One region of the Cobetia sp. UCD-24C genome, then DNA from elsewhere that is predicted to be linked to it. Evidence: predicted binding sites of a transcription regulator. Region 1 holds the regulator's gene; each other region holds the start of a gene.
What was found. Region 1 encodes LexA, which represses DNA repair genes until DNA is damaged. Its sites were predicted from a motif close to TACTGTNTANNTANACAGTA; they were not measured.
Positions count from the first base shown of each region.

Region 1 (8,074 bases):
ATCGATGGCAGGCGTGTCACACCCTCGCGCAGACGCTGGACGCGCCCGCCTTCCTGATCGATGGCGATCAACAGGTGCGGATTGACGCTGCGAATCTCGCGGCTCAGCTCCAGCACCTGCTCGGGAGAGGCGCAATTGCGCGCAAACAGGATGACGCCCCCGACGGCAGGGCGTGCCAGCAGTTCACGTTCGTCGCGGGCGAGGGTCAGCCCCGCAACATCGACCATTACGGAGCCCAGTGGCTGTGTCATGTCATCCTTCCTGTCCATGGCCTGCGGCAGTGATGTCCCGTGAAGAGAGGAATCACGACCGCCAGGACTTCATGTCTTTTACGGGGCTCGGCAGCCTGGAAGAAACGTGATGAATCAGGCTGCCAGCGCGAGGAAAGGCGCAATTCTAGCCGACTGAACCCCTATCGAACAGTCGCGGCCAGCTGCGCCCCGGCAAGGGGCTGTCACGCAGATTCCGGTGACAGCTCATGGAGGGTATCAGACTCGGGCACCAACGCCCTCAGGCATGCAGCAGTACCGGGGTTCCGGGCACAGCCTCGGCAAAGAGTCGCAGCAGGTCGTCATCACGCAAGCGAATGCAGCCGTGGGACGCCGCTACCCCCATGGGCTCCGTGCTGGGCGTGCCATGAAAATAGATGTAGCGACGCAGGCTATCGACCCGATCGCCGCGGGCATTGCGACCACGATTGACGCCGGGCTCGCGGCCGCTGAGCCACAGAATGCGCGTCAGGATCCAGTCACGCTCAGGATGCTCTAAGGCAAGCTCGGGCGTGAACACCTCGCCCGTGAAGCGCCGTCCGCGATAGACGGCGCCACGCGGATTGCCCGCTCCGATGGCGGCACGAATCACATGCCAGCCGGTTGGCGTGCAACCGCTGCCGTCGAGCTCGCCGATACCGTTGAGGCCGCTGGAGATCGCGCAGGCGTGCACCAGCGCCTCAGGGTCAGCCGCGGGGGGCGGCGCATCACGACTGCCACTCGGCATGTCATTGCGTATCTCAAGGCTTTGGCGCGAGAGATCCACCGCTACCCAGCAGGCCATCAGCTGGCCGCCTGGGTGACCGCCTCACCATCTCCGAGCGAGGCCGGCAACGGCGCTGCCATCGCCGCGACCACCACCGGCCGCATGTGCTGGATCAGCTCGCGCACCGTGGTGTGATGGCCGTACTCGGCCTCCTCGATATCGCGCAGCGCATCCAGGCCCGAGAAGGTGAAGATCACGCTGCCGAGCATGAAGTGCAGACGCCAGAAGCGCTCGTTGTCCGGCAGATCAGGCGTCGCCAGCTTCAGAAGCTCGGCGAAGCGGCTGAAGACCGTGCCGTAATGCTCGCGGATATAGCGTCGCATGTGGCCCTGCCCCTGGGTATAGGCCAGCCCGAGCAGGCGCATGAAGGTACGCAGGCTGTTGCGCTCGGCCGGCACCTCCAGCACGGTACGCGCCATCACCTCCAGCAGGACCTCCAGCGGCACCTGTCGCCCGGCGTATTGCTGCTCGACGCTGTCGAGTGCCGCGTGGAAACGTTCACTGAACGGGTCGAGATAGCGTGCGAAGACCGCCTGGATCAGCGATTTCTTGGAGCCGAAGTGGTAGTTCACCGCCGCCAGATTGACCTTGGCCTTGCTGGTGATGTTGCGCAGTGAGGTCTCGGCGAAGCCGCGCTCGGCGAACAGCACCTCGGCAGTATCGAGGATGCGGGTAACGGTATCGGTCTGGGCCATGGGCGGAACCCTTGTCAGGTAGAAAAGGACTGGAGTCGTAGGTCACGGCGCAAGCCCCGCGCGGCGACTCTCTCATGAGGTGGTGCAGGTTCACCGCAAGGCGCGTTCGATCATGACACCCGTGAGTACTACCATCGGCGAACATTCGTTTGAAACACTTTGATTCTAGCGCGCCATGCCATGACTGACAATTCTCTCGCGTTTCAAACGCCAGAGGTTTAGCCAAGCCTGATATTCCCTCAGCGCTGACCATCCCGATTCAAGGGCTCGTCATGCTCGGTGACTGACCACCCCGCCAGAGCCAGGCCGGGTTCATCTCCAGACATTCATCTCCCGACATTCATCTCCAGACATTCATCTCCAGACATTCATCTCCAGGCATTCACTTCCAGACATTCCCTTCAAGAAAGAATGCCTCGGATATCGGCACGAAAAGTCGCCAGGCAGCGATAAGCCGGCGACTACCTGCCCTTTGGGGCCACCACGCAAGCCACGATGCCTTGCATGACCGCCATGACTGGATACAATGACAGTTGTATGGATGCACACCCCGTGCCGTCAGCTCAAGATGCCGCCCAGGCCAAAGGCAATGCCATGACCCAGCCGCTTACTCCGCGCCAGCAGGATGTCTTCGACTTCATCATCAAGACCATCAAGTCCTCTGGCTACCCGCCGACGCGGGCCGAAATCGCCCAGGCGCTGGGCTTCCGCTCGCCGAATGCCGCCGAGGAGCATCTGCGTGCCCTCAAGCGCAAGGGCGCCATCGAGATGGTGCCGGGCACCTCACGCGGCATTCGCGTGCCGTCGCTGGCTGACGTCGACGACAGCGCCAACGATGGCCTGCCGGTGATCGGGGAAGTGGCCGCCGGCAGCCCGATTCTTGCCAGCGAGCATATCGACCGTCATTGTCCGCTACCGAGCGACTACTTCTCGCCGGCTGCCGACTACCTGCTGCGTGTACGCGGCGTGTCGATGAAGGACGTGGGAATTCTGGAAGGCGACCTGCTGGCCGTGCACCGCACCAGCAGCGTGCGTGACGGCCAGATCGTGGTGGCACGTCTGGGGGATGAGGTCACCGTCAAGCGCTTCCGCCGTGACGGACATTACGTGTGGCTGGAAGCCGAGAACGAGGATTTCTCGCCGATCAAGGTCGACCTGCGCACGGACAGCCTGGAGATCGAGGGTCTCGGGGTGGGCGTCATCCGCGATGGTGGCCTGCACTGAGACCTTGACCAGTAGCGCTTTTCTCGCAGAGTTCTGAGCAGCAGAAAAGCCGCACGCATTGCACAAAAAAACCCGCCTCGAGGCGGGTTTTTTTGTGCGCGAAGCGCGAGCGATGAATCAGTGCACGATGCCTTCTGACTGCTCGTCTTCGTCTTCTTCGCCATCCCAGAGGCGAGTCCGGGTGATGGCGTGGTCGATCATCTCACGCGCGACCTCGAAACGATTGTCACGCAGCAGATCAGCGGCCTCGTCCGAAATGCGAATGCTGAGCAGCGGCTCACCTTCGCTTTCCGCGGCGCGCAGAATCACTTCACCATCTTCCATTTGCACAATTTCAAGTACGGCGGGATCGGACACGTCATTCCTCCTGCACGGCATCTCGCGAGATACCGGCGTCGTTGTAATCGTCAGCGCGACGGCTGGCAAGCCCGGCACCGCGTTGCCATCAGCGACGCAGAAAAAAGTACGACCACAGCCAGAGCCATGGTCGTACCGGAGAATGCAGGGCTTGCCACAATGCGATCAGTCTAGCACCCGTGAAGGCGAAACGTCACCCGATTGCCATGCGCCAGTCATCACCAGCGTGCAGCACCAGATCAGCGCCTTGACCTACCACTCGACACTCGACTCACGCAGCTGCGGCAGCAGCGCCTTGAATGCCGTGATGGCGGCGCTGAGACGCTCGGCCAGCGAGGCGCTCGAGGCTGCCGCGATGATCAGACCATCACCCCGCGAACGCGATTCCTCGCGACGCGCGACGCCGCCCTCTTCATGCAGGCGGGTCACATCCGCGACCAGCTCAGACAACCAGCTGTCGGGGCGCTCCAGCAGGCTGCGCAGCTGCTCGACCTCGGCGATGGGCGTCGGCGGCGGCGCCAGGCGCTCGCGCCAGCTACCCTCTGGCCAGCGCGCCGTCACGGCACATTCTTCCAGCAATGACGCCAGCGCCAGCTCCAGCAGGGCGAGCGCGCCCTCTTCACCGGCCATGCGACGCGCCACGGCATGCTCATCGTCGCCAGAGGCTGCTGACTGGGCCAGCAGCAACTCGGCCTGATACAGCAGCTGATTGGTACGGGCACGCTGGCTCATCAGCTCTTGGCTCCCTTGCGCTTGTCCTCGACGACCCAGCGGCCGTTGTCGTAGGTCGCCTTCCAACCGGTCGCCTTGCCTTCCTCATCGGTCATGACGTATTGAGCCTTGACCTTGCGCGAGAAGCGAATCTGCGCCGGACGTCCGTCCGGGTCCTGGTCCGGGGCCTCGAGAATGAAGTGATACTTCTCCGGCAGCTCGTCGGCATGCGCCTTGAGCTCCTTGACCAGCGGCGGACGCGTCTCGCGATTCTTGGGGAACTGACTGGCCGCCAGGAACAGGCCACTGGCGCCATCGCGCAGCACGTAGTGGTCCTCGACCTTGACGCAGGCAAGTTCCGGCATCGGAATCGGGTCCATCTTCGGCGGCGCCACTTCACCGGACTTGAGCAGCTTGCGGGTGTTCTTGCAATTCTCGTTGGTGCAGCCGAAGTACTTGCCGAAACGCCCGGTCTTGAGCTGCATGTCGGAGCCGCACTTGTCGCACTCGATCACCGGGCCATCGTAGCCCTTGATGCGGAACTGACCTTCCTCGACCTCGTGACCGACACAGTCCGGGCTATTGCCGCAGACGTGCAGCTTGCGCTGCTCGTCGATCAGGTAGCTGTCCATCGCGGTGGCGCAGATCGGGCAGCGACGCTTGGCGCGCAGCGCATCCGTCTCGGCATCTTCACCGGCATCGGCCGCCACGGCTTCATCGCCCGGCAGCAGATCGATGGTGGTCTTGCAGCGCTCCTTGGGCGGCAGGTTGTAGCCGGAACAGCCCAGGAAGACTCCGGTCGAGGCGGTACGAATCTGCATCTCACGCCCACAGGTCGGGCAGGCGATGTCCGTCGGCACCGGCTGGTTGGGACGCATGCCCTCTTCGGACTGGGCGTGGTCCAGCTCGGCCTTGAACTCGGCGTAGAAGGTGTCCAGCAGCTCGCGCCAGTTGCGCCCGCCGTTGGCCACCTCATCGAGATAGTCTTCCATACGCGCCGTGAAGCCGAAGTCCATCAGGTCCTTGAAGGACTCGCTGAGGCGATCGGTGACGATATCGCCCAGTTTCTCGGCATAGAAGCGACGGTTTTCCAGCGCCACGTAGCCACGGTCCTGGATGGTGGAGATGATGGCGGCATAGGTGGACGGACGACCGATACCGCGCTTTTCCAGCTCCTTGACCAGGCTGGCCTCGGTGTAACGCGCCGTGGGCTTGGTGAAGTGCTGCAGCGGCTGCAGCTCGACCAGGTCCAGCTTCTCGCCGATGGCGAGGTCCGGCAGCGACTGGTCCTCTTCCTTCTTGCCCATCGGCTTCATGACACGCGTGTAACCGTCGAACTTGAGCACACGGCCCTTGGCACGCAGCTCGTAGCCATTCACTTCGATGGTCAGCGTGGAGGACAGGTATTCGGCCGGCAGCATCTGACAGGCCACGAACTGACGCCAGATCAGCTCATACAGCCGCTCGGCGTCACGCTCCATGCCGGCGAGATCGGTGGCGCGGCGCGACACTTCGGAAGGACGAATCGCTTCGTGCGCTTCCTGGGCGCCTTCCTTGCTGGAGTAGACGTTGGCCGCTTCCGGCAGGTAGTTGCTGCCGTATTCTTCACTGATGAAGTCGCGCGCCGTGGCCACCGCGTCCGCCGACAGATTGGTCGAGTCGGTACGCATGTAGGTGATGTAACCCGCCTCGTAGAGACGCTGGGCCATCATCATGGTCTTCTTGACCGAGAAGCCGAGACGACCACTGGCCGCCTGCTGCAGGGTCGAGGTGATGAACGGTGCGTTCGGCTTGGAGCGCGTCGGCTTGTCTTCACGATTGGTGATCGCGAGCTTGGCCGTGCGCAGAGCCGCGATGCGGTCCATCGTCTCCTTCTCGCTGGTCGGACGGAAGGCCTTGCCATCCTGACGCGCCAGCTCGAAACGGATCGCCTCACCACTGGCGGCGGCCAGCTCAGCGTGGACATCCCAGAACTCTTCGGGGATGAAGGCGCGGATCTCGCGCTCACGCTCGACGATCAGACGCACGGCAACCGACTGCACACGCCCGGCGGACAGACCACGAGCGACCTTGGCCCACAGCAGCGGCGAGACCATGAAGCCGACGACGCGATCCAGATAACGGCGTGCCTGCTGGGCATGCACGCGGTCCATCTTCAGCTCGCCCGGCTCATCGAAGGCCGCCGTGATCGCCTTCTTGGTGATCTCGTTGAACACCACGCGCTTGTAACGCGAATCGTCGCCACCGATGGTCTCGCGCAGGTGCCAGGCAATCGCCTCACCTTCGCGGTCCAGATCCGTCGCGAGATAGATGGTGTCGGCTTTCTCGGCCAGACGCGTCAGCTCGGAAACGACCTTTTCCTTGCCGGGCAGGATCTCGTAATGCGCCTCCCAGCCATTCTCCGGGTCGACCCCCATGCGGCGGATCAACTGGGTCTTGGCCTTCTGCGCCTTGTGAGCCGCCTTGACCTCGGGCGACATCTTGCGAGTCTCCGCCGCCTGACGGGCACGTTCCTTGGGGTCGGTGGCCTGCTTGCCGCTACCGCTGGTCGGCAGGTCGCGGATGTGCCCGACACTCGACTTCACCACGAAGTCGTTGCCGAGATACTTGTTGATGGTCTTGGCCTTGGCGGGCGACTCGACGATCACCAGTGACTTGCCCATGGTTGCTCGCATCTCCTGGCCGGCGCTGATTGCGCCGGCGAATGACTCGTCGCGCTGGGTTTTGTCCCAGCCGAAAAATGCGCCTACCCTACCCCAGCATTTCAGCGCTGACCAGCAATGTTGAGACTGACGCCTCGTCAGGGCGGCTCGACAGGGCGCCTCTGCGACAGCCTCGAGACATGCCATGCCACCCGCCATGTCAGCGTGCGGCTTGCGCCGAATGACATCGACAGCCGTCAGGCATGTGGTCGTGGCAATCCGGCATTCGAGCCGGGTTTGAGCATAGGTCATCAACGCATGGCAGCGGTCAACGGGCCCGATACACGGGGCCGATACAGGGTCTGCGCTGGGCCGATGAGCGGAAATTTCGCCCAGCAGGGTATTGCCACTATATAGGTAGCACTGGAATGGCTGTCAGTGAAAGCCAGCCGGCGGACATTGGCGTGACGGGGCGGTCACCACGACGCTGCCGCAGAGAGCATGCGACGCCTGGCCGTCAGGCGTCGAAATGACGGGCCGCGCCCGCATGGCGCAGCGCGGCATACCCTAGCGCCCCAGCCCATGTCCGCGTACCCGCGACAACGTATTCGCAACAATCGCTCGGCATACTTCACGTCACCCCTTGCAGTCCCGATCGTGATCACGAGAATGGACAACGACAGCCGACGATACTCGACAGGCTCCCTTTCAGCCTTCAATGTAGTAAAATGACAACAACCTGGTTTGCGTTTTCAGCCAGTCCATCACGCCAGTGTTCAAGGAGTATGCTTTCATGCCGCACGCGTTCAACGGCCCGATCCGCCGCACCAAGATTGTCGCCACTCTCGGCCCTGCCAGTGACAAGCCGGGTGTGCTCGACGCGATGATTCGTGCCGGAGTCGATGTGGTACGCCTCAACTTCTCCCACGGTAGCCCCGAAGATCACCGCATGCGCGCCGAGGCCGTACGTCAGGCCGCCGCCGCCCAGGGCCGCAGCGTCGCCGTGCTGGGCGACCTGCAGGGTCCGAAGATCCGCATCGCGCGCTTCAAGGATACCGCCGTCAAGCTGAGCGAAGGCCAGCCGTTCATCCTCGATATCGGCCTGGGCCGTGATGAAGGTACCGTCGAGCGTGTCGGCTGTGACTACCAGGAACTGGCCGATGACGTGGTCGCGGGCGACGTGCTGCTGCTCGACGATGGCCGTGTGGTGCTTGAGGTCAATGAGCTCAAGGGCAACGAGATCCACACCACCGTCAAGGTCGGCGGCAAGCTGTCCAACAACAAGGGCATCAACAAGCAAGGCGGCGGCCTGTCTGCCGAAGCCCTGACCGACAAGGACAAGGCTGACCTGAAGACCGCCATCGATATCGGCGTCGACTATCTGGCCGTGTCCTTCCCGCGCAGCGGCGC
Region 1 covers NZ_LJTD01000001.1:225,307-233,380, forward strand. The annotation lists gene nagZ (beta-N-acetylhexosaminidase) at 1-251, opposite strand, end outside; gene AOG28_RS00940 (L,D-transpeptidase family protein) at 511-1,053, opposite strand; gene AOG28_RS00945 (TetR/AcrR family transcriptional regulator) at 1,053-1,730, opposite strand; gene lexA (transcriptional repressor LexA) at 2,325-2,954, shown strand; gene AOG28_RS00955 (hypothetical protein) at 3,072-3,311, opposite strand; gene AOG28_RS00960 (DUF6586 family protein) at 3,564-4,043, opposite strand; gene topA (type I DNA topoisomerase) at 4,043-6,685, opposite strand; gene pyk (pyruvate kinase) at 7,458-8,074, shown strand, end outside.

Region 2 (8,074 bases), on a different contig from region 1:
GAGTGGTTGCGCACGGAAGCCGCGCGCAGCTCGGCATCGACCTGCGGACGCACCTTGTCACCGACCTTGAGAGCGCCTTCGATCAGCACACCGTGGTGCAGGTGATGGCCGGTCTGCTTCTGGGTATCGCTGACCTGGAAGCGGCCGCCATCCAGATGCAGATAACCGGTGTCACCGGCCTGGCCGCCTGACTCGCCGTAGAACGGGGTAGTATCGAGTACCACGATGCCCTTGGTGTCCACCTCGAGCTGCTCGACGGCATTGCCTTCGGCGTCGAACAGCGAGGTGACGGTGGCTTCCCCTTCCAGCTGGTCGTAACCGGTGAAGACGGTCTCGCCTTCCAGCACCAGGTTGGCGGAGTAGTCGCCGCCGAAGTTGCTGGCGGCGCGGGCGCGATCACGCTGTGCTTCCAGGGCCGCCTGGAAACCTGCCTCATCGAGGATCAGCTCGCGCTCGCGGCAGATGTCGGCGGTCAGGTCATACGGGAAGCCGTAGGTGTCGTAGAGCTTGAAGATGGTCTCGCCGTCGAGGGTATTGCCCTCGAGGCCAGCGATGGCTTCTTCCAGAAGCTTCATGCCATGTTCCAGCGTACGCGCGAACTGCTCTTCTTCCTTGAGCAGCACACGTTCGATCTGCTCGCGAGCGGCGCGCAGTTCCGGATAGGCATCGCCCATCTCGCTGTCGAGAGCCGCGACCAGCTTGTAGAAGAAGCTGCCACGCGCCCCCAGCTTGTGGCCGTGACGCACCGCGCGACGGATGATGCGACGCAGCACGTAGCCACGGCCTTCGTTGGACGGCAGCACGCCATCGGCGATCAGGAAGGCGCACGAGCGGATGTGGTCAGCCACCACGCGCAGTGATGGCGTGGCGATATTGTCGTGACCGATGATCTCGGCCGCGGCGGCCAGCAGATTCTGGAACAGGTCGATCTCGTAGTTGGAGTGCACGCCCTGCATCACGGCCGCGACACGCTCCAGGCCCATGCCGGTATCGATGGACGGCTTGGGCAGCGGGTGCAGCGTGCCCTCGGCGTCACGGTCGAACTGCATGAAGACCAGGTTCCAGATCTCGATGTAGCGATCGCCATCTTCATCCGGGCTGCCCGGCGGGCCACCGGCGACATCTTCGCCGTGGTCATAGAAGATCTCGGAGGACGGGCCGCACGGACCGGTGTCACCCATCTGCCAGAAGTTGTCCTCGTCGAGACGCGAGAAGCGGTTCTGGTCGATGCCGACCTCGTTGAACCAGATGTCACGGGCTTCGTCATCGCTGACGTGCACGGTGACCCACAGCTTCTCCTTCGGCAGGCCGAGTTCTTCGGTCAGAAACTTCCAGGCGAACTGGATGGCTTCGCGCTTGAAGTAGTCGCCGAAGCTGAAGTTGCCCAGCATCTCGAAGAAGGTGTGGTGACGGGCGGTATAGCCGACGTTGTCCAGGTCATTGTGCTTGCCACCGGCGCGCACGCAGCGCTGCGCGGAGGTTGCACGGCTGTAGCCACGCGGGTCACGACCCAGGAAGACATCCTTGAAGGGCACCATGCCGGCGTTGGTGAACAGCAGGGTCGGGTCGTTGTTCGGCACCAGGGAGCTGGTGGGAACGATGGTATGGCCCTGCTTCTCGAAATAGGTCAGGAAGGCGTTTCTGATTTCTGCGCTTTTCATAGAGGTTCCGTAGCGATGTGCGTAAAGACGCTCCGGGGGTCTTCTGCATGACTTCCGCATGGTTTCTGCATATTCATCCATGTGGGTATGCATGGAGGTGCAATGAAAAGCATGAAAGAAGGCGCCTGCCCCGTGCCGTCGCAAGACGACCTAGTATAACGCCTGTTCGCGCAAGCTAAAGGGGGGGAAATGTCTTGAAGCGCCGGTTTGCGCGTCATGAGAGCCAAACAGTCGCCCGCCAGCTAGCCTTCTTCGCCCTCATCACTCCAGGCGGACTCCATGGCATAGCGCAGCTGCTCATAGTCGAAGCCGCGCTGGAGCAGAAAGCGTTCGCGCCGTGCGCGCTCCTTGTGTCCCTCGCCGGGGCCGGTAAAGCGCCTGGCCAGCGTCTCGCGCGCCAGCTCGAAGAAATCCACCGCCTCGACATGACCGAAGGCATCCGGCGTCGGGTCACTGGCGGCACGCATCACGGCATTGAGCGTCTCGCTATCGATACCACGCTGGCGCAGCTCCTGCTGGATACGCCTCGGCCCCTGCCCGCGCAGTACTCGCGTCCGCAGGAAGCTGGCGGCAAAGCGCTCATCGGATTGCAGGCCCTCCTCGGCCATGCGCTCCAGCACCTCCTCGATCAGCAGCTCGACCTCATCGCGACTCAAGGCCGCCTGTGCGCCCTCCTCGCCCGCGGCTTGCCGCTCTGCCAACTCGTCATCGCTGACCGCACGCAGGTAGTCACGCTCCTTGAGATAGTCGTGCAGCTCGCGGCGGCTATGTTCGCGGCGCGCCAGACGCGCGATGGCATCATTGCGCGCACGCCGTTGCGGCGTCATCGCGCCTGAGTCGAGCGGTTGATACTCAGGCCCACCCATTTCAGCGCTGTCATCGTGCATGGTCATGCTCCCCGGGGTTGAGCAGAAGGACATCGATGGACGTGAACGCAAGGCGCCCGCCTCCGAGTCATCGGGGCGGGCGCCTTGGGATCATCGCACCGGGTCGGAAACGACACGGTGCGATGACGACAGCCTGGCGGCTGGCGCTCTTGCTCTTTCTTCTGGACGAACCTCAATCGAGATCGATATCCAGGTCGTCTTCACTCTCGGCGGCCGCGGTCTCTTTCGGCTCTTCCTTGGCTTCCGGTGCTGCCAGCAACTGGGCACGGATCTGGGTTTCAATCTCCTCCATGATGGCGGGATTGTCTTCCAGGTACTGGGCGGAATTGGCCTTGCCCTGACCGATCTTGCTGCCCTGATAGCTGTACCAGGCGCCAGACTTGCCGACCAGACCACACTGTACACCCAGGTCGATCACCTCACCGGCGTGATAGATACCCTTGCCGTAGAGAATCTGGAACTCGGCCTGACGGAACGGCGGCGCGACCTTGTTCTTGACGACCTTGACGCGGGTCTCGTTACCGGTGACTTCATCACCGGACTTCACGGAGCCGGTACGACGGATATCCAGACGCACACTGGAGTAGAACTTCAGTGCGTTACCGCCAGTCGTGGTTTCGGGGCTACCGAACATCACGCCGATCTTCATGCGGATCTGGTTGATGAACACCACCATGCAGTTGGCGTTCTTGATGTGACCGGTCACCTTGCGCAGCGCCTGGGACATCAGACGCGCCTGCAGGCCGACGTGGGAGTCGCCCATCTCGCCTTCGATCTCGGCACGCGGCGTCAGTGCCGCCACGGAGTCGACGATGATGACGTCAACACCGCCGGAACGTACCAGCATGTCGACGATCTCGAGCGCCTGCTCACCGGTGTCCGGCTGGGAGACCAGCATCTCGTCCAGATTGACGCCCAGCTTCTCGGCGTAGGACGGATCCAGTGCGTGCTCGGCATCGATGAAGGCACAGACCTTGCCCTGCTTCTGCGCCTGGGCGATGACCGAGAGGGTCAGTGTCGTCTTGCCCGAGGATTCCGGACCGTAGATCTCGACCACGCGCCCGAAGGGCAGGCCGCCGATGCCGAGTGCGATATCCAGCCCCAGAGAACCGGTGGAAACCGACGGGATGGCCACACGCGGGGCATCGCCCATGCGCATGACGGCGCCCTTGCCGAACTGGCGCTCGATCTGGGACAGCGCCGCGTTCAGCGCCTTGGTACGATTGTCGTCCTTTGCCATGTGGCCTCCTGTCGAACGGCGGAGCCACACGGGCTGCCACCTGGAATAGAGAATTCTGTCACTGAGAGCTGAGCAGACACCGTCAGACTAGCGGCTGAGGTGTCGTGGCAAAACCCTGTATACATGGACAGTATAATGCCGCAAGTTGCGTCACTCTGCCAGTCCGGTGATGCGCTTTTTCAGGCAGCACCCTCAACGCGGGGCTTGCATCGGCCTCACGCGTCTTCGGTGCCGATCTGCAAGGCCTCCACGCGCTCTATCAAGCCCTGCAGCGCTTCCCTCACCGCGGCGTCGCGCACGACCTGCCGGTCGCCGGGAAAGTGACAGCAGCGTGCCTGCTGCCGCGCCTCGCTCCCCCACGCCAGCCACACGGTGCCGACGGGCTTCTCGTCACTTCCCCCGCCGGGGCCGGCCACACCGCTGATCGCCACCCCCAGCTCAGCGCCGCTTTCGCGACAGGCGCCCCGCACCATCTCGCACACGACTGCCTCTGAGACGGCACCGAATGTTTCAAGCGATGCCTCACTGACCCCCAGCAGGCGCTGCTTGGTGGCATTGGAATAGGTCACGTAGCCCGCATCGAAATAGCTGGAGCTGCCGGCAATCGCCGTGATCGCGGCGCTCACCCCGCCCCCGGTGCACGACTCGGCGGTGGTGACACGCACGCCGCGCGCGACTGCCAGCGCCTGCAGCTGCTCAGCCAAGGCATTCGCGCACGCAGCCTCGGGGGTCGTACCAGTCAATTGGCTCACGAACTTTCTCCTTGTGGAGGTCATCGGGTGAAAAAGGCAGCGAGCAGGAGACATCACAGGCATTGGAGCCGGCCGCGCCAGTCCGTAGAATATCGCGCATCCCGCATGCCGTGCTCTCGCATGTGTGCTTTTTCCCATTGCAGTGCAGTCAAGGAAGTCCATGGCCATGGCCAAGAACAGCGCGCCCCAGATGACGCCGATGATGACGCAGTACATGAAGATCAAACGCGAGCACCCCGGCGTGCTGCTGTTCTATCGCATGGGCGACTTCTATGAACTGTTTCATGAGGACGCCAAGCGCGCAGCACAACTGCTCGACATCACGTTGACGGCGCGCGGCAGCTCCGGTGGCTCACCGATTCCCATGGCAGGGGTGCCCTATCACAGCGCCGAAGGCTATCTGGCACGCCTGGTCAAGATGGGCGAATCGGTAGCCATCTGTGAGCAGATCGGTGACCCGGCGACCAGCAAGGGGCCTGTCGAGCGCAAGGTCGTACGTATCGTCACACCGGGGACGCTGCACGATGAGGCGCTGCTGGATGCCAGCCGTGACAACCTGCTGGTGGCGCTGCACCGTGATGGCGAGACCTGGGGCCTGGCCGCTCTCGAGCTCTCCTCCGGTCGCTTCAGCGTGCTCGAGGTCAATGGTGATGATGAGCTGCTGGCCGAGATCCAGCGTCTGTCGCCTGCCGAAGTCATGGTCGGCGAAAGCCGTACCCTCCCTGCCAGCCTGTCCTCGCGTCCGGGCCTGACCCGCCAGAGCGATTGGCACTTCGATCACGAGACTGCCTTGCGCCTACTGTGCGATCAGTTCGGCGTCCAGGACCTCAACGGCTTCGGCTGCAGCCACCTGACGCGCGCCGTCACGGCAGCCGGCGCCTTGCTCGACTACGCTCGCGACACCCAGCGCACCGGCCTGCCCCACGTGACCGCGCTGGCCGTCGAGAGCCGCGATGACTCGGTGGTGATCGATGCCGCCAGCCGTCGCAACCTCGAGATCGATACCAACCTGGGCGGCACCAGCGACAACACGCTGGCCAGCGTGCTGGACGTCACCGCGACCGCGATGGGCTCACGCCTGCTCAAGCGCTGGCTCAACCGCCCGCTGCGCGATCAGCTCCAGATCGGCCAGCGTCAGGCGGCGGTGCAACGTCTGCTGGATGGCGACTATCCCTTCGAACTGCAAGGTCTGCTCAAGCGCATCGGCGATGTGGAGCGTATCCTCGCCCGTGTCGCGCTGCGCAGCGCACGCCCCCGCGACATGGCACGCCTGCGCGATGGCCTCAACACCCTGCCCGAGCTGCGCGCCGTGCTCGCCAGCGTCGAGAAAGGCAGCGCCATCGATGACCTGCGCGATGCCATCCGCCTGTTCCCGGCACTTTCCGCGATGCTCAGCGAGGCACTGGTCGAGAATCCGCCGGTGGTGCTGCGCGATGGTGGCGTGATCGCCGATGGCTACGATGATGAGCTGGACGAGTATCGCGGCCTGTCCGAGAACGCCGGCCAGTATCTGGTCGCACTCGAGACCCGCGAGCGCGAGCGCACCGGCCTGAGCAACCTCAAGGTCGGCTACAACCGCGTGCATGGCTACTTCATCGAGCTGCCGCGCTCGCAATCGGCCGAGGCCCCGCCGGAATACATCCGTCGCCAGACCCTCAAGAATGCCGAGCGCTTCATCATCCCCGAGCTCAAGGAGTTCGAGGACAAGGCGCTGTCCGCCAAGTCCAAGTCACTGGCGCGTGAAAAACTGCTGTATGAGCACCTGCTGGATGATCTGAATACCGAACTGGATGGCCTGCAGCAGACGGCCCGCGCGCTGGCATCACTGGATGTGCTGACCGCCTTCGCCGATCGCGCCGCCGCGCTCGATTTCGTGCGCCCCGAACTCAGCGAGACCCCGGGCATCGATATCGAAGGCGGCCGCCATCCGGTGGTCGAACATGTCAGCGATCATCCCTTCGTCCCCAACGATGTGCGCTTCGATGATGCGCGGCGCATGCTGGTGATCACCGGCCCCAACATGGGCGGTAAATCCACCTACATGCGCCAGACGGCACTGATCGCTCTGCTCGCGCATACCGGCAGCTTCGTGCCGGCGTCGCGCGCCTGCATCGGCCCGCTGGACCGCATCTTCACGCGCATCGGCTCATCGGATGACCTGGCCGGCGGACGCTCGACCTTCATGGTCGAGATGACCGAGACCGCCAGCATCCTGCACAACGCCACTGATGAGAGCCTGGTGTTGATGGATGAAATCGGCCGCGGCACCTCGACCTTCGATGGCCTGTCACTGGCATGGGCCAGCGCCGAGCATCTGGCGCGCACGCGTGCCTTCACCCTGTTCGCGACTCATTACTTCGAGATGACAGCGCTGCCCGAGCATGCCGATGCCGTCGCCAACGTGCACCTGACGGCCGCTGAGCACGGCGATGGCATCGTCTTCATGCACCGTGTCGAGGAAGGCCCTGCCAGCCAGAGCTATGGCCTGCAGGTGGCCCAGCTGGCCGGGGTGCCGCAGAGCGTCATCCTGCGGGCACGCGAGAAGCTGACCAGCCTGGAGCAGCAGGAAGTCGATCGTCCGCAGGTGGCGCGCGAGGATGCGCTGGGCCAGCCGGTACCGCAGCAGAATGACCTGTTTGCGGCACCGCCGCATCCGGTCGTCGAGGCCCTCAATGGTCTTGACCCGGATGACCTGAGCCCCAAGCGAGCGCTGGAGCTGATCTACGAATGGCACCGTCAGCGCTGAGCGCCGTCACACCGAGCCAGCGTTGGCGCGCCTGGCCCGAGAATGAGCGGCAAGGCTCGACAGCAACCTTCGGGCATAGCACCATTCCAAAACGATCCGCCCCTGCTGATTGCGGGGGCGGCAGAGCGCCACTAGAATAACGCCTTATAACATCTGCGCCGCTTATAACCTGAAGGCCATGATGTCGCCGAGACGACACATGGTGGGCGCCTGGACCACGACCTACGAGAGAGACGCCAATCCGCGTCAGGAGACCTGCATGGCATTCATCGTCACCGAGAACTGCATTCGCTGCAAATACACCGACTGCGTGGAAGTCTGCCCGGTGGATTGCTTCTACGAAGGCCCGAACTTCCTGGTGATCAACCCGGATGAGTGCATTGACTGCGCGCTGTGTGAGCCGGAATGCCCCGCCGAAGCCATCTTCTCCGAAGATGAAGTGCCGGAGAACCAGAAGGAATTCATCGAGCTGAATGCCGATCTGGCCGAAGTCTGGCCGAACATCAGCGAGAAGAAGGACGCCATGGAAGACGCCGAGAAGTGGGATGGTGTCGATGGCAAGCTTGAGTATCTGGAGCAGTAAACCCCTCAAGCAACCCGCATCTCACGTGGCAAGCGGCTTGCCCGCCCTGACCGGGCAAGCCCGGCTCTCACGACAGAAACGGCAGCGATTCCCCCGGGAGCCGCTGCCGTTTCGGTATCTGATGCCGGAAGCCGGTGCCTCAAGCTCATGCCAAGAGCTCATGCCAGGAGCTCATGCCAAGAGCTCAGCACCCTGACATCCGGAC
Region 2 covers NZ_LJTD01000007.1:26,684-34,757, forward strand. The annotation lists gene alaS (alanine--tRNA ligase) at 1-1,661, opposite strand, end outside; gene AOG28_RS11475 (regulatory protein RecX) at 1,904-2,548, opposite strand; gene recA (recombinase RecA) at 2,721-3,788, opposite strand; gene AOG28_RS11485 (CinA family protein) at 4,004-4,540, opposite strand; gene mutS (DNA mismatch repair protein MutS) at 4,707-7,286, shown strand; gene fdxA (ferredoxin FdxA) at 7,546-7,869, shown strand.
Region 2: recA (recombinase RecA) is a predicted target of LexA. The motif match lies at 3,902-3,921, and genes of this name have one in related genera.

Region 3 (8,074 bases), on a different contig from region 1:
CTGGCGGCGTCAGTCGCAGGCTCCGCGATGCGCTCCAGCGTCGGCAGGATGACGTCGCGGACATCTTCGGGCCGGATGTAGCCGGTGTGGTGATAGCGGATCACACCCTCGGCATCGACCAGGAAGGTTTCCGGTGCCCCATAGACGCCGAGATCAAAGCCCAGCGAGCCCTCGGGGTCGAACAGATTGACGCTGAACGGGTTGCCGAATTCCTCCAGGAACTGGCGGCCCTTGGCGCGGGTGTCCTTGTAGTCGACGCCGACCATGTGCACGCCGCGGCTGGCGAGATCCAGCAGCTGCGGCATCTCGTGCTTGCAGGTCGGGCACCACTCGCCCCAGACATTGACGAGGCTGACCTGCCCCTTGAGCAGCGAGGCATCGAGGCGCGCCTGCGGATCACTCAAGGTGCTGAGCGAGAATTCGGGGAAGGGCCGCGACAGCAGCGCGGAGTCCCGTGCATAGGGGTCATCATCGAGGCGCTGGTAGAGGAAGGCACCCAGCCCCACCACGACCACCAGCGGCACGAACAGCACCAGACGACGAACATTCATGGGCGAGCCTCCTGTGTGGCGAGGGAGCGGGTGTCAGAGGCCGTGCTGGCCTCGACACGGCGGCGATAACGGCGATCCAGCACGGCGATCACACCGCCCGCCCCCATCAGCAGGGCGCCCAGCCACAGCCAGCGCACGAAGGGTTTGACCTGGATGCGTACCGCCCAGCTGTCGTCATCCAGCTTCTCGCCCATGGCGACGTAGAGGTCACGCGTGAAGCCGGCATCGAGCGCGGTCTCGGTCATCGGCATGCCGCTGGCCAGGAACAGACGCTTCTCGGGATGCAGTGTCGTCACGGGGTCACCATCTCGGCTGACTTCCACCGTGGCGCGGTCCGACAGGTAGTTGGGGCCGCGATATTCACCAAGTTCGGTCATGCGGAACTGATAGCCGCCCACGCTGACTTCCTTGCCCTGCACCATGCGCACGTTCTCGGCGACCTCGGTATTGGAGACCAGCGTCACGCCGACGATGGTCACCGCCAGCCCCAGATGCGCCAGCTGCATGCCCCAGTAGCTGGGCGTGAGGCGCTTGAGCCCCGCCCAGCGACCCGCCTTCGAGGCACTCTTGTCCCACAGGTCGCGCAGCAGCGGCAGCACCACCCACAGCGCGATGACCAGCCCGAGCGCCACCGAGAAGCTCCACTCGATATCCAGCGTCAGCGGCAGCAGACCGCCGATGACGAGTGCCGCGCTGCCGGCCAGCGCCAGACGACGCGTAAGCTCGCGCCCCGGCATCTGCTTCCAGCGCGAGGCCGGCCCGAGGCCCATGAAGGCGCACAGCAGCGTGGTCAGCGGCACGAACAGCGCATTGAAGTACGGCGGGCCCACCGAGATCTTGCCCAGCCCCAGCGAATCCAGCACCAGCGGATAGAGGGTGCCCAGCAGCACGGTGACCATCATCACCAGCAGCACGAGATTGTTGACCAGCAGGAAGGCATCCCGCGACAGCCAGTGAAAGCCCAGCGTCGAACGCACGCGCGGTGCACGCAGCGCGAACAGCAGCAGCGAGCCACCGACGGTAATGCCGAGCAGTACGAGAATGAACAGCCCGCGATCGGGGTCACTGGCGAAGGCGTGCACCGAGGTCAGCACGCCGGAGCGCACCAGGAAGGTGCCCAGCAGTGACAGCGAGAAGGCGAAGATCGACAGCAGCACCGTCCAGCTCTTGAAGGCACCGCGCTTCTCGGTGACCGCCAGCGAGTGGATCAGGGCGGTACCGGCCAACCACGGCATCAAGGAGGCGTTCTCCACCGGGTCCCAGAACCACCAGCCGCCCCAGCCGAGCTCGTAGTAGGCCCACCAGCTGCCCAGCGCGATGCCGACGGTGAGGAAGGCCCAGGCGATATTGGTCCAGGGGCGCGCCCAGCGTGCCCAGGCGGCATCGAGACGCCCGCCCATCAGTGCCGCCATCGCGAATGCGAACGCCACCGAGAAGCCCACATAGCCCATGTAGAGCATCGGCGGATGGATGATCAGCCCGATGTCCTGCAGCAGCGGATTGAGGTCCGCGCCGTCAGCCGGCATGTCCGGCAGCAGGCGTGCGAAGGGATTGGAGGTCAGCAGCACGAAGGCCATGAAGCCGGTGGAGATCAGCCCCATGATGCCCAGCACCCGTGCCAGCATGTCGCGCGGCAGATGGCGCGCGCCCAGCGAGACGGCAAAGCCCCAGCCGGCCAGTATCAGGCTCCACAGCAGCACCGAGCCCTCGTGGCTGCCCCACACGGCGCTGAACTTGAAGTACCACGGCAGCTGACTGTTTGAGTTGTTGGCGATGTAGGCGACGCTGAAATCATCCAGTAGGAAGCTCGCGGTCAGGCAGGCATAGGCGATCAGCACGAACAGGAACTGCCCCCAGGCCATCGGCTGGGCGAAGCTCATCCACAGCGGACGGCGCGTACTGGCCCCCGCCAGCGGTACGACCGCCTGCACACAGGCCAGACAGGCGCCCAGAATCAGCGCGAAGTGGCCGATTTCCGGCAACAGTTGCGTCACCATCACGGGGTCTCCTGCGGATCGAGCGCGGCCTTGGCTGCGCTGCTGTCGCTAGTCAGGTTGCCCGTCCTGTTACCAGACACATCACGCCCGGAGGCCTTGAGTGCATCGGTCACCTCCGGCGGCATGTACTTCTCGTCATGCTTGGCCAGCACCTCGCTGGCCTCGAGATACTCACCATCGAAGGTGCCCATCACCACCACGCCCTGCCTTTCACGGAACAGGTCCGGCAGGATGCCCTGATAATGCACCGTCACGTCATGATCGAAATCCGTGACGGTGAAGATGGCATCCAGCGTCTCGTTGTCGCGCCTGACACTGCCATCACGCACCATGCCGCCCGCACGGATCTGCCGCCCCTGGGGCGCTTCGCCGGTGGCGATCTGCGTCGGGGTATAGAAGGCGTTGATGTTGGCGCGCAGGGCATAGAGGGTCAGGCCCACCGCGAGGGCGGCCAGCAGCACGATGGCCGTGACGATATACAGGCGCTGCTTGCGTTTGGGAGTCATGGTCAGGGCTCGATCAGGGCAAGGGACGGTCAAGCCTCTCGCGGTCAGCGGGACAACCGCCGCGGGAGGGAGAAAACAGGTTCAATCACGAGAGGTGTGGCGCGAAGCCTGATGTGACGAACGATGCGAAGCGCGGTGTGAAGCAGGGTGCGAAGAATGACGGGAAGCGTCACGGCGCAGGCGGCGACGGATATCCGCCTCCAGCGCGCGACGCGACAACCGCGTGGCGATCACCAGCCCCACCAGACACGCCGCCGTCAGCCCCCAGGCCGACCACACATACAGCGCATGGCCGCCCATGGCGAAGAACTCGCTGACACTCGAGAAGGCGATGCTCGGCAGATTCATGGCTTGTCCCCTTCTGACGCGACCACCGCAGCATCGGGGCGCGCACGCGAAGACGGACTCAGCAGATCACGCACCCATTGCTTGCGACTCTCGCGCCTCAGCACCTCGACCCGCGTGCGCATCAGCACCAGCGCGCCGAACAGGGCGTAGAAGCCGATCACCATCATCAGCAAGGGGATCCACATGCTGGCCGGCATCGGCGGCGCTTCGCTGAGCGTGAAGGTGGCCGGTTGATGCAGTGTGCTCCACCAGTCCACCGAATACTTGATGATCGGGATGTTGACCATGCCGACCAGCGCCAGGATCGAGGCCGCGCGCGAACCGCTGTCACGGCTGGCGAAGGAGCCACGCAGCACGATCACGCCCAGATACAGGAACAGCTGGATCAGCATCGAGGTCAGCCGGGCATCCCAGATCCACCAGGTGCCCCAGGTGGGGATGCCCCACACCGAGCCGGAAAACAGCGCCAGCGCCGTCATCAGCGCACCGACGGGCGCGGCGGCCGTGGCGACCATGTCCGCCAGCTTGATCTTCCACACCAGGAAGATGAGCGCGCACACCGCCAGCAGCATGAAGCACGACTGGGCGAGAATCGCCGCCGGCACATGCACATAGATGATGCGGAAGCTGTTGCCCTGCTGGTAGTCGGCGGGCGCGAAGGCCAGCCCCCAGACACTGCCGGCCACCAGCGCGATGATGGCCAGGGCCCAGAACCATGGCAGCCAGCGCTGGCTGGCCGCGAAGAAGGTCGCCGGTGCGCCCATGCGATGCAGCCACGGCCATAGCCCGCCCTTGCGGGGGCGAACCTTGCGGGCAGGCGCTTGAGGAGAGTCGGAGTCGGCGGTCACACGGGCCTCTTGTCAGGGGCAATGAAGAGCCTTGCGAATGCCCGAGAATGCTCGGGCAGCGTCATGCAGTTCTTGATCGGGCTAGCCATTGATGCTCAGCCTGAGTCCGGCGGCGATGGCGAGCGGTGCCAGCAGCAGGGCCAGCGCCAGCATCGCGCCCAGAATGGCCAGATGGGCCAGGCTGGGCATGCCGTTGACGGCGCTCTGTACGGCGCCGGCGCCGAAGATCAGCACCGGAATGTACAGCGGCAGGATGATCAGCGAGAGCAGCACTCCGCCGCGCCGCAGCCCCACCGTGAGCGCCGCACCGATCGCGCCGATCAATGACAGGCTCATGCTGCCCAGCGCCAGCGAGGCGATCAACACGCCAAAGGCGCCGCTCGGCAGCCCCAGCATCACGCCCAGCAAGGGTGCCATCAGCGCCAGCGGCAGGCCGGTCAGCAGCCAGTGGCCCGCCACCTTGGCCAGCACCAGCAACGGCAATGGCTGCGGCGTCAGCAACAGTTGCTCGAGGCTGCCGTCCTCCAGATCCTGCCGGAACAGACCGTCCAGTGACAGCAGCGTCGCCAGCAATGCCGCCACCCACAGCAGGCCCGGTGCCAGCGTCGCCAGCAGCGCCTTGTCCGGGGAGATGCCCAACGGAAACAGCGTGATCACCAGGGCGAAGAACACCAGAGGATTGATCAGCTCACTGCGTCGGCGCAGCGCCTGACGCAGATCGCGCGCGAGGGTCGCCTTGAAGGCACCGGCCAGCGAGCTGATGGGCGGGGCCTCGGGCAATGCCGTCAGCAGCTCATGGTTCATGCCGAGGCGCCTTGTGTCGAGGCTGTGTCTTTCCCGCCCACGCCCTGCTCTGAACCCTGTTCTAGCCCCTGCTCTGATCCCTGTTCGGCCTTCACCCTTTCCTTCGCGCCCAGGCACAGGCGGCGCAAGCGCGAGGCCTGCGAGAAGCGATGATGAGTCGTCATCACCACGCTGCCCCCACGCTGGGCGTGAGCCAGCAGCAATGCTTCCAGCGCCTGAACGCCGTCGCGATCGATGGCGGTGAAGGGCTCATCGAGCACCCACAGCCGGCGTGGCGTCAGATGCAGCCGCGCCAGCGCGATACGTCGCTGCTGACCGGCGGACAGCTGCTGGGCAGGCACATCCTCGAAACCGGCCAGCCCCACGGCATCCAGCGCCGCCCAGGCAAGCTCGCTGCGGGCTTCTGACTTCGCCTGCGGTTGACCGCCAAGCGCCTGATACCAGGCAAGGTTTTCCAATGCGGTCAGGGTGCCCTTGATGCCGGGCTGGTGACCCAGATAGAGCAGTGAGCCCAGAAAGTCGTCACGCACCCGCGAGGTGGGCTGGCCGCGCCACAGCACCTCGCCCTCGTAGTCATGGAACTGCCCGGACAGAATCTTGAGCAGGGTGGTCTTGCCACTGCCATTGGGGCCCACGACCTGCAGGATCTCTCCCGCATGCAGCGAAAGATCCAGCCCCTCGAACAGCCAGCGCTCATCACGCTCACAGCCGAGCGCCACGACCGCCAACAGAGGCGGCGCGCTACAGACTTCATCGCTGGCAGGCTGACTGGGCATCCCGGATTCTCGCGGCTGAGCCGTCGCGGAGTGCGACATCAAGGGCAGACCCCGTGGGGTCACTGCGAGCCATTCTACGAGCTGAGGTCGACACTGACCACCGAGCAGCCGATCGCCTGGCCTCGCAGCCCCGCCATGACGGGCAGTCAAGCACCCGAGAAATATATCAGCGACATGTGGTGCACATTCATACGACACACTTTCGCTGGATTGGCGCTGGTCGATCCGCTCACCTCTTGCCACTTCGCGAGAGCTTGCTATGATGCAGACACTGTATACAAAAACAGTATCCATACAGTACCTTCATCACACGCCTGCCGAGTGCAGGCACAGACTGATCGGGTCGGCTCAACGCGTTGTCAGCATGTTCGCGGAGCCTAGCAGGCGACAGATGAACTCAGCCTGACGACCCTCCACGCTGCACCGCAGGCCGACGCACCATCCGCGCCGACCGCACGGCATCAGGGGATAGCTCATGTCACGTCTTCACGCTCCGCACTACCTTCAGCGTCTTCACAACCTGCCGCTCAATGACCAGGCCTGGCAGGAAATCACCGCCAGCGACATGATGGATATCCCGCTGCTCGGCAACATCACCGCCGGCATGCCCATCGAAGCCATCGCCGACTGCGGTACGGTTGCCGTGCCGACGCGCATGGTGCGCCGCAATACCTACGCCCTGCGCGTGCGCGGCCATTCGATGATCAACTGCAATATCCATGATGGCGACATCATCATCATCGAACGCAGCGAAAGCGCCGAGAACGGCGAGACCGCCGTGGTGATGATCAACCAGCAGGAAGTGACACTGAAGAAGCTGTATATCGAGAAAACCGGCGTGCGCCTGCAACCGGCCAACGACAGCATGGCCCCCATCTATCTCAAGAATGCCGATATCGAAGTGCTGGGCATGGTCATGGGCGTGGTGCGCGGCAATGCCGTCACTCACTGAGGGCGGCGCTTTGGTAAGATGGTGCCATGACCTATCTGATACCGGCACTGGCGCCCGAGGCGCACCATGAACACAGCATCGAGATCGAGAAGAGCCGCTTCATCGCCTGGCTGGCCCATGCCCCGACGCCAGAAGGCATGACGCGGCTGCTGGCTCAGGCGCATCTCGCCCACCCCAACGCACGCCATCACTGCACGGCGTTCATCGCCGGGGCACCCAATGAGCAGAATGCCATCGGCTTCTCCGATGATGGCGAGCCGGGCGGCACTGCTGGCAGGCCGATGTATCAGGTGCTCGAAGGCAGTGGCGTCGGCCAGGTGGCCTGCGTGGTGATCCGCTACTTCGGCGGCATCAAGCTGGGCACCGGCGGCCTGGCGCGGGCATACAGCCGCGCGGTGCTCGAGGCGCTCGAGCACCTGCCCACCACGACCTTCACGCCGCGCACGCCCAGGCGTCTGAAAGTCGGCTTCGCCCATGAGGCCGATGTTCGCCACTGGTTGAGCGGCTACGATGTGCCGGTGGATGCCAGCGAATATGGTGCCGATGGCGTGGTGTTGACGGCGGGCTGGCCGCAAGGCGGCACCCAGCCGCCGCTGGAAGAACTGCATGCGCGCCTCAAGGGAGCGCTGGAAGTGCTCGACTCCCGCGACTGATCTGCACCAGCGACTGACCGACGCCAGCGCCTCCCTTTGGTTCTCCACAAACACGAACGCCATCGCCGCCCGGACAAGGGGCGGCGATGGCGTTCGTGTTTTCACTTCTCTCAGCGGAACTGCAGGGCTTCCACCTGATTGGCGATGGCTGCCTTGGCCTCGGCCAGCGAGGCGGCCCTGGACTCATCGCCCATGCTGAGGCCTTCGGCATACACGAAGTGCTGATCCGTGATGCCCATCAGCCCGAGCATGGATTTCAGATGTGGTGTCTGGGAGTCCATTTCAGTGCCCGCGTACATGCCGCCACGCGCCGCCAGTACCAGCGCCTGCTTGCCTTCCAGCAGGCCCACCGGCCCTTTCTCGGTATAGCGGAAGGTCTCTCCGGCACGCAGCACCCGGTCGAACCACGCCTTCATCTGCGTCGGCAAGCCCAGATTGTAGAGCGGTGCCGCAACGACCAGCAGGTCTGTCGCTCTCAGCTCGGCCAGAAAGCCATCGGACAGTGCGGCGAGCTTGCGTTGCTCGGCGCTACGCTCATCCGCCGGCGTCATCCAGGCCTGCATTTCCGCGCCATCGAGATGCGGCAGGTCACGCTCGACCAGATCATGATGCGTCAGCTGAAATGGCTGCCCGGAGGCC
Region 3 covers NZ_LJTD01000002.1:190,732-198,805, reverse strand. The annotation lists gene AOG28_RS03235 (DsbE family thiol:disulfide interchange protein) at 1-551, opposite strand, end outside; gene AOG28_RS03230 (heme lyase CcmF/NrfE family subunit) at 548-2,548, opposite strand; gene ccmE (cytochrome c maturation protein CcmE) at 2,548-3,054, opposite strand; gene ccmD (heme exporter protein CcmD) at 3,136-3,402, opposite strand; gene AOG28_RS03215 (heme ABC transporter permease) at 3,399-4,166, opposite strand; gene ccmB (heme exporter protein CcmB) at 4,332-5,054, opposite strand; gene ccmA (cytochrome c biogenesis heme-transporting ATPase CcmA) at 5,051-5,830, opposite strand; gene AOG28_RS03200 (LexA family protein) at 6,306-6,782, shown strand; gene AOG28_RS03195 (IMPACT family protein) at 6,809-7,435, shown strand; gene AOG28_RS03190 (FMN-dependent NADH-azoreductase) at 7,546-8,074, opposite strand, start outside.
Region 3: AOG28_RS03200 (LexA family protein) is a predicted target of LexA. The motif match lies at 6,100-6,119, and genes of this name have one in related genera.

Region 4 (8,074 bases), on a different contig from region 1:
GAGCAGCGACAGGGCGCTGCAAAAGGCGACTGTTTTGATCAAGTTTTGCATTTGCCCTGAAGATTCCCTATCGTTTTGCCTTGGCCGATCATACCTGATACATCAAGCGACTGCGAAGAGTACCCCAGCATGGCCGATCAGAACCATGAACTGCGCAAGGCGGGACTCAAGGTAACCCTACCGCGAGTCAAGATCCTGCAGATCCTCGAGAAATCGACGGATCGACACCTGAGTGCCGAGGACGTGTACAAGGCGTTGCTTGAGGCTGGCGAAGATGTCGGTCTGGCGACGGTTTATCGTGTGCTCACCCAGTTTGAAACAGCGGGACTGGTGATGCGTCACAACTTCGATGGCGGTCACGCCGTCTTCGAACTGTCCCAGGAAGAACACCATGACCACATGGTATGTCTGGACAGCGGCGAGATCATAGAGTTCTGTGATCCCGAGATCGAGCGCCGTCAGCGCGAGATCGTCGAGGAGCACGGCTATGAGCTGGTCGAGCATGCGCTAGTGCTCTACGTGCGTCCCAAGGGCGACAAGAGCGATAGCTGACGCGGGTTGCGTCAGGGATGACGTGGCTGGAGAGCCTTCTCCGGCCAGATACACGAACGGCCGCCCCTGAGGGCGGCCGTTCGTGTATCTGGCGTTCATGTTTCCTCAATCCATGACTCTGGCGTTCGTCTTGTTGAGGAGCATCATTGGACGAATGGACGTCGCTGGCAGTGCATGAACGGCGACGGCGACGGCGACGGCGACGGCGACGGCGACTTTGACGACAGTGCTCAGTGGCGGCTGTCGGCAGCGCCGAGCATCTCGCGGGCGTGGGCGAGGGTCTGCTCGGAGAGATGAATGCCGCCCAGCATGCGTGCCAGCTCGCGCACACGGCCGCTTTCATTCAGCAGCGCCATATGGGTGCGGGTCGTGTCCTTCTCGGCCTGCTTCTCTATATGCAGGTGCTGATGCGCCTGTGCGGCGACCTGCGGCAGGTGAGTGACGGTCAGCACCTGGCCCTTGTCGCCCAGGCGACGCAGCAGCTGGCCGACGATCTCGGCGGTAGCGCCGGAGATGCCGACATCGACTTCATCGAAGACCAGGCTGGGGATGGTCGAGCGACTGGCGGCCACGACCTGGATCGCCAGTGATACACGCGAGAGCTCACCGCCGGAGGCGACCTTGGCCAGCGCACGTGGCGGCTGGCCCGGGTTGGCGCTGATGCGGAAGTGGATACGCTCCATGCCTTCGGGCTGCGGGCGCTCCCGCGCCTCGATGGCGACCTCGAAGGTGGCCTTGCCCATGCCGAGGAAGGCCAGCTGGTCCTGGATGTCGCTGGCCAGTTGCGGGGCGGCGGTGGCGCGTTTGGCGCTCACCTCACTCGCCAGCCCCTTCCAGGCCTCGCGACGCTGAGCCACTTCTTCGCGCAAGGCTTCGATGGCCTCCTCATCGCCACCCAGGCCGTCGAGTTCTTCGCTCAGGCGCTGATGAAGGCCATGCAGCTCGTCCGGCATCACATGATGCTTGCGCGCGATCTGGTGAATGCGGCTCAGGCGCTCATCGACGAAGGCGAGGCGCTCGGGGTCGAGTTCGGTGACTTCCACGAAGCGGTGCAGCTCGCGCGCCGCTTCTTCTATCTGGATGCGCGCTTCCTCGAGCATACCCAGTGCACTGGCCAGTGAGCCATGCTCGTTGCCCGGCAGATGCGCCAGACGTGCCAGGGCCTGGTTGAGGCGTGACAGCGCACCTTCTTCGTCGTGATCACAGCATTCGGCGGCGGACTGCGCCTCGGCCAGAATCTGCTCGGCATTGGCCAGCGTTTCCTGCTCCTGCTCCAGGGCTTCCAGCTCCCCTTCGCACAGCGCCAGTTCATCGAGCTCCTCGACCTGATAGCGCAGCAGCTGGCGACGTGCACGCACCTCATCGCCATCATTGCTCATGCGTTTGAGGCGACGATGCGCCTCCTGCCAGTGACGGAAGTCCTCGCGCAACTGGGCAGCCTGAGTCTCCAGGCCCGCATATTCGTCGAGCTGACGCAGATGCGTCTCTTCCTTGAGCAGGGAGTGATGGGCGTGCTGGGAGTGGATGTCGATCAGGTGCTCGCCCAGCTCGCGCAGGTCGGCGATGGTGCAGGGCGTGCCGTTGATCCAGGCCTTGGAGCGGCCGCTGGCGGTGATGACGCGACGCAGCAGGCAGTCGTCGCTGCCCAGTTCGCGCTCATCCAGCCACTGACGGGCGTCGCCAAGCTCACTGATATCGAAACGCGCGATGAGGTCGGCGCGGTCGGCGCCATGCCGCACGCTGCCGGCATCGGCACGCTCGCCCAGGCACAGGCCGAGGGCGCCGAGCAGGATGGACTTGCCGGCACCGGTCTCGCCGGTGATGGCGGTCATGCCGCGGCGGAAATCGAGTTCCAGCGTTTCGACGATGGCAAAATCTTGGATGGCGAGTTGCAGCAGCATGACTACCTCCGAGGGGGGCTTTGACGTACGCCGTGCTGGGGGAACATCAGCGGACCCGGACTCGATGGGCGGGCTACGGTGTCGCCATACAGTATGTTTATACAGTGAACATGGCTTTTTATACAGCACGTTCGGGTGGCCTTCAATCCATGCCGGACTCAGTGGGGAGAAAAGCCTGCGGCAAGGCTTGAGAAGCGATGTGCTGTCCCCATATAGAGGCACTGACACTTTCAGTCGGCAGCAATGGCCTGGCCTTGCTGCCTCTCAAGGCAACTCATGGCCTGTCTGTCAGCCAGTACGCGTGATGCTTCGCGACAAGCTCAGCAGGCCACGAATCAGGGCAATGGCGCATAGACGCCGGCCCGCAGGAGATCAGCATGGCTCAGGACCCGCAGACCCCGATGGATGAAGAGCTTCAGCGTGCCGCTCGCGATGCCGAGCCGCAGCCGGAAACGCCGGAAGGTGAAGTGATCGACAACGTACTGGATGCCGACGATACCGGCGCCGAAGGCTCTCTGGTGGACAACCCGGAAGCCGAGATGCTGGCCGCCCAGGTCGAAGAGCTTGAGCAGGCCGTCAAGGAAGCCAAGGACCAGGCACTGCGTGCGGCTGCCGATGCGCAGAACGCGCGCCGTCGTGCCGAGCAGGACGCCGAGAAGGCGCGCAAGTTCGCGCTGGAGAAGTTCGTCAAGGAAATGCTGCCGGTGGTGGATTCCCTCGAGAAGGCACTGGAATCCATGTCGGGTGACGAAGCGGCCAAGACCCACGTCGAAGGCATCGAGATGACCTTGAAAATGCAGCTGGATGCCCTGAACAAGTCAGGCGTCGAGCAGCTGGATCCGCATGGCGAGCCCTTCGATCCGGAATACCATCAGGCTGTCGCCATGGTGCCGTCCCCGGACGCGGAGCCGAACAGCGTCATCGACGTGATGCAGAAGGGTTACACCCTCAATGGCCGCCTGGTGCGCCCGGCGATGGTGGCAGTCAGCAAGGCCTCCTGAGGCCTGCGCGCTCCCGACGCCCGATAGGCGTTGGATCGCGCCCTGTGGGGGCTCAGGGCGATCCGGCCCGGGAAAATTTGCCCGGCCGGGTCTTGAAACCCTGACACGCGACCCCATCTAGAGAAACAAGTTCAGGCACCGACACAAGGTGCCGACATCCAGACTTATCTTTCAGGCTAGCAACAGATTCGAGGTATACGATTATGGGACGCATCATCGGTATTGACTTGGGTACTACCAACTCCTGTGTGGCAGTGCTCGACGGCGAGAAAACCAAGGTCATCGAAAACGCTGAAGGCGGTCGCACCACACCGTCCATCATCGCTTACACCGACGACAACGAGATTCTGGTCGGCCAGTCGGCCAAGCGTCAGGCAGTGACCAACCCGGAGAACACTCTCTTCGCGGTCAAGCGCCTGATCGGTCGCAAGTTCAAGGATGATGTGGTTCAGAAAGACATCAAGATGGTGCCGTACAAGATTGTCGAAGCCGACAACGGCGACGCCTGGGTGCAGGTGAAAGACAAGAAGATGGCACCGCCGCAGATCAGTGCGGAAATCCTCAAGAAGATGAAGAAGACCGCGGAAGACTACCTCGGTGAAGAAGTCACCGAAGCCGTCATTACCGTGCCGGCCTACTTCAACGATTCCCAGCGTCAGGCGACCAAGGACGCCGGCCGCATCGCGGGTCTTGACGTCAAGCGCATCATCAACGAGCCGACTGCCGCAGCCCTCGCCTACGGCATGGACAAGTCTCGTGGTGACAAGACCATCGCGGTCTACGACCTGGGCGGCGGTACCTTCGATATCTCCATCATCGAAGTCGCCGACGTCGACGGTGAGACCCAGTTCGAAGTGCTCGCCACCAACGGCGACACCTTCCTGGGTGGTGAAGATTTCGACATGCACCTGATCAACTACCTGGTTGACCAGTTCAAGGCAGACAGCGGTATCGATCTGTCCGGCGACAACCTCGCCATGCAGCGTCTGAAGGAAGCCGCCGAGAAGGCCAAGATCGAGCTGTCCAGCGCTCAGCAGACCGACGTGAACCTGCCGTACATCACGGCTGACAACACCGGTCCGAAGCACCTGAACGTCAAGGTGACCCGTTCCAAGCTCGAGTCTCTGGTCGACGACCTGGTCGCACGCTCCCTGAAGCCGTGCCAGACCGCGCTGTCCGACGCCGGCCTGTCCGCCTCCGAGATCGACGACGTCATCCTGGTCGGTGGTCAGACCCGCATGCCGCTGGTGCAGTCCAAGGTGGCCGAGTTCTTCGGCAAGGAAGCTCGCAAGGACGTCAACCCGGATGAAGCGGTCGCCGTCGGCGCCGGTATCCAGGGCGGCGTGCTGGGCGGCGACGTCAAGGACGTGCTGCTGCTGGACGTGACCCCGCTGACCCTCGGTATCGAGACCATGGGTGGCGTGCTGACGCCGCTGATCGAGAAGAACACCACCATCCCGACCAAGAAGTCTCAGGTGTTCTCCACCGCTGACGACAACCAGGGCGCGGTGACCATCCACGTCCTGCAGGGTGAGCGCAAGCAGGCTGCGCAGAACAAGTCTCTGGGTCGCTTCGACCTGGCCGACATTCCGCCGGCACCGCGCGGTGTGCCGCAGATCGAAGTCGCCTTCGACCTGGATGCCAACGGTATCCTGAACGTGTCCGCCAAGGACAAGGCGACCGGCAAGGAGCAGTCCATCGTCATCAAGTCTTCCGGCGGCCTGTCCGACGACGAGATCGAACAGATGGTGCGTGACGCGGAAGCCAACGCCGACGAAGACAAGAAGTTCGAGGAAATGGTCCAGCTGCGCAATCAGGCCGACGGCATGATTCACGCGACCAAGAAGACCCTGACCGAAGCCGGTGACAAGGCCGAAGCCAGCGAGAAGGAAGCCATCGAGACGGCGATCTCCGAGCTGGAAGAAGCCCTGAAAGGCGACGACAAGGATGCGATCCAGGCCAAGCTGGATGCACTGACCGAAGCGTCCGGCAACCTGGCGCAGAAGCTCTACGCCGAACAGGGCGCCCAGGGTGAGCAGGCTGCCGAAGGTCAGGCTGGCAAGAAGCAGGACGACGACGTGGTTGACGCCGAGTACGAGGAAGTCAACGACGACAAGAAGTCCTGAGGGATTTCTTGAACGACGTCTGATGACAGCGCGGGAGCCTTGTGAAGGTGTCCCGCGTTGTCGTTTGCATCGGTGGCGCCTTGCGCTAGCCGCGAGCCACCGGTGACAACCGGCATTCCAGAACAGACCGGCAGCCTCAGGCTGCCAGCAATCCAGGCGGACCTGATCCATGTCCAAGCGTGATTATTACGAAGTGCTTGGTGTCGAGCGTGGCGCCGACACCAAGGACATCAAGAAGGCGTACCGACGCCTGGCCCAGAAGCATCACCCGGACCGCAACCCGGATGATGAAACTTCGGCCGAGAAGTTCCGTGAAGTCTCTGAAGCCTACGAAGTGCTGTCCGATGCTGACAAGCGCGCCGCCTATGACCAGTTCGGTCATGCCGGTGTCGATGGTCAGGGCGGCGGTGGCTTCGGTGGCGGCGGCTTTGGCGGTGGTGGTGCCGGCGGCTTCGGCGATGTGTTCGGCGATGTCTTCGGTGACATCTTCGGTGGCGGCGGTGGTCGTCGCAACCCGAACGCTCCGCAGCGCGGCAGCGACCTGCGTTACAACCTGGACCTCGATCTGGAATCGGCGGTTGCCGGTACCACGGTCGATATCCGCGTGCCGCGTCTGGCGGCCTGTGGCCACTGCGATGGCGATGGTGCCGAGCCGGGTTCCAGCAAGGAAACCTGCCCGACCTGCAATGGCATGGGCAAGGTGCGCATGCAGCAGGGCTTCTTCGCGGTCGAGCAGGCGTGTCCGACCTGCCACGGTCGTGGCGAGAAGATCAGCGTGCCGTGCCGCAAGTGTCACGGCGAAGGCCGCGTCCAGGAATCCAAGACCCTCTCGGTCAAGATTCCGCCGGGCGTCGACACCGGCGACCGCATCCGCCTGAACGGCGAAGGCGAGGGCGGTGTCAACGGCGGGCCGTCAGGTGATCTGTATGTGCAGGTCAACCTGCGCGAGCACGAGATCTTCAAGCGCGATGGTCGTCACCTGCAGTGTGAAGTGCCGATCAGCTTCGTCGATGCGGCGCTGGGCGGTGAGCTCAACGTGCCGACCCTCGACGGACGTGTCGTGCTGAAGATTCCGGCCGAGACCCAGACCGGCAAGCTGTTCCGTCTGCGCGGCAAGGGCGTCAAGCCGGTGCGCGGCGGCCCCGCCGGGGACCTGCTGTGCAAGGTGGTCATCGAGACCCCGGTCAGCTTGAATGAAGAGCAGAAGGAGCTGTTGCGTCAGTTCCAGCAGAGCCTCGGTGATACCGGCAAGAGCCATTCACCGAAGGAGAACAGCTTCTTCGATGGCGTGAAGAAGTTCTTCGAAGACATGAAGCCCTAGGCATTCGCCTTGCCGTCCGCGGGCCAGCCCGTGGATGGCCTTCATGCCAGAGAGCCCCGCATTCGACTTGTCGAGTGCGGGGCTCTCGCGTTTCAGGCTCGGTGGCTCATTCTGGTAACTCGGACCAGTGGCTCAGTCCAGCAATTCAGCCCAGTAACACAGCCCGGGGGCATGGCTACTCCGGCGCTGATTCAGCCGTGAAGGCCTCGGGCTCGATGACGGCAAAGCAGCTCAGCAGCGTGGTCTGGAAGCTGCTGAAGTTGTCATCCGAGATCATCAGGAAGCGATTGCCTTCCAGGTGCGTCAGCCCTTCGAAGTTGTCCAGCGACCAGCCATCGCCGCTCGACAGGCGTGCCAGGGTGCGCACCTCGGCCTGGGTGCCGGGCTCGCCGAGATGCGCGCGGCGCAGACTGATCACCAGCGGGAAGGGCGGCGAGAAGGCGCGCTCCAGCATCAGCATGTCACCATCGGGCAGCATCTCCATCGCGGTCAGGCTCGAGCCGGTGTCGCTGGCCAGCGGGTAGCTCCACTCGTGCTTGTCGTCGAGGCTGAAGATGCGCGTCATGCCGTCGCTCATGCCTTCGGGTGTGGCTTCCAGCCCGGCGAGCATGCCGTATTCCGGGTGCAGGGTCAGGGCTTCCATGCCGTTGTTGGGCGCCGCGCCACGCGCACCCATCGGGGTGAAAGGCTCGCTGACGGCCAGGCCGCTGGGCAGGAAGTGCTCGACGCGTGGCTGCTGCTCGAAGCTGATCACCAGGCGGGAATCGCCGCGGCGCTCATTGTTCGCGCGCAGCAGCTGCAGGCCCTCGGCATCACTGAGGGCGCCGCGCAGCGAGACATCGGTCTCGTCGCGCAGGGTGTAGGTATTGAGCGCCTTGGCCCCGACCAGCTCACCGTGGCGGAAGGCGAGCCGCAGACGATGCAGCCAGCCGCGGTCCGACACGGCATACAGCAGTGACTCGTCCTGGTCCCAGCCGATGTCCGACAGGCCACCGACGGGGGTGTCATCCAGCCATTTGCCCGGCAGCCTGAGCGTGCCGCACCACTGGATTTCCGGGAACTCGCTCTTCTGTTCCGGCGATGCCAGCGTGTAGGGGCGCGGGTGAACGCCGCAGGCGCTCAACAGGCCGGCGAGCGCCGTGGTGACAGCGAGGGTCTGGAGCATGCGCCAGC
Region 4 covers NZ_LJTD01000006.1:301,533-309,606, forward strand. The annotation lists gene AOG28_RS11090 (outer membrane protein assembly factor BamE) at 1-51, opposite strand, end outside; gene fur (ferric iron uptake transcriptional regulator) at 130-552, shown strand; gene recN (DNA repair protein RecN) at 783-2,453, opposite strand; gene grpE (nucleotide exchange factor GrpE) at 2,831-3,454, shown strand; gene dnaK (molecular chaperone DnaK) at 3,658-5,580, shown strand; gene dnaJ (molecular chaperone DnaJ) at 5,750-6,901, shown strand; gene AOG28_RS11120 (esterase-like activity of phytase family protein) at 7,077-8,074, opposite strand, start outside.
Region 4: recN (DNA repair protein RecN) is a predicted target of LexA. The motif match lies at 2,541-2,560, and genes of this name have one in related genera.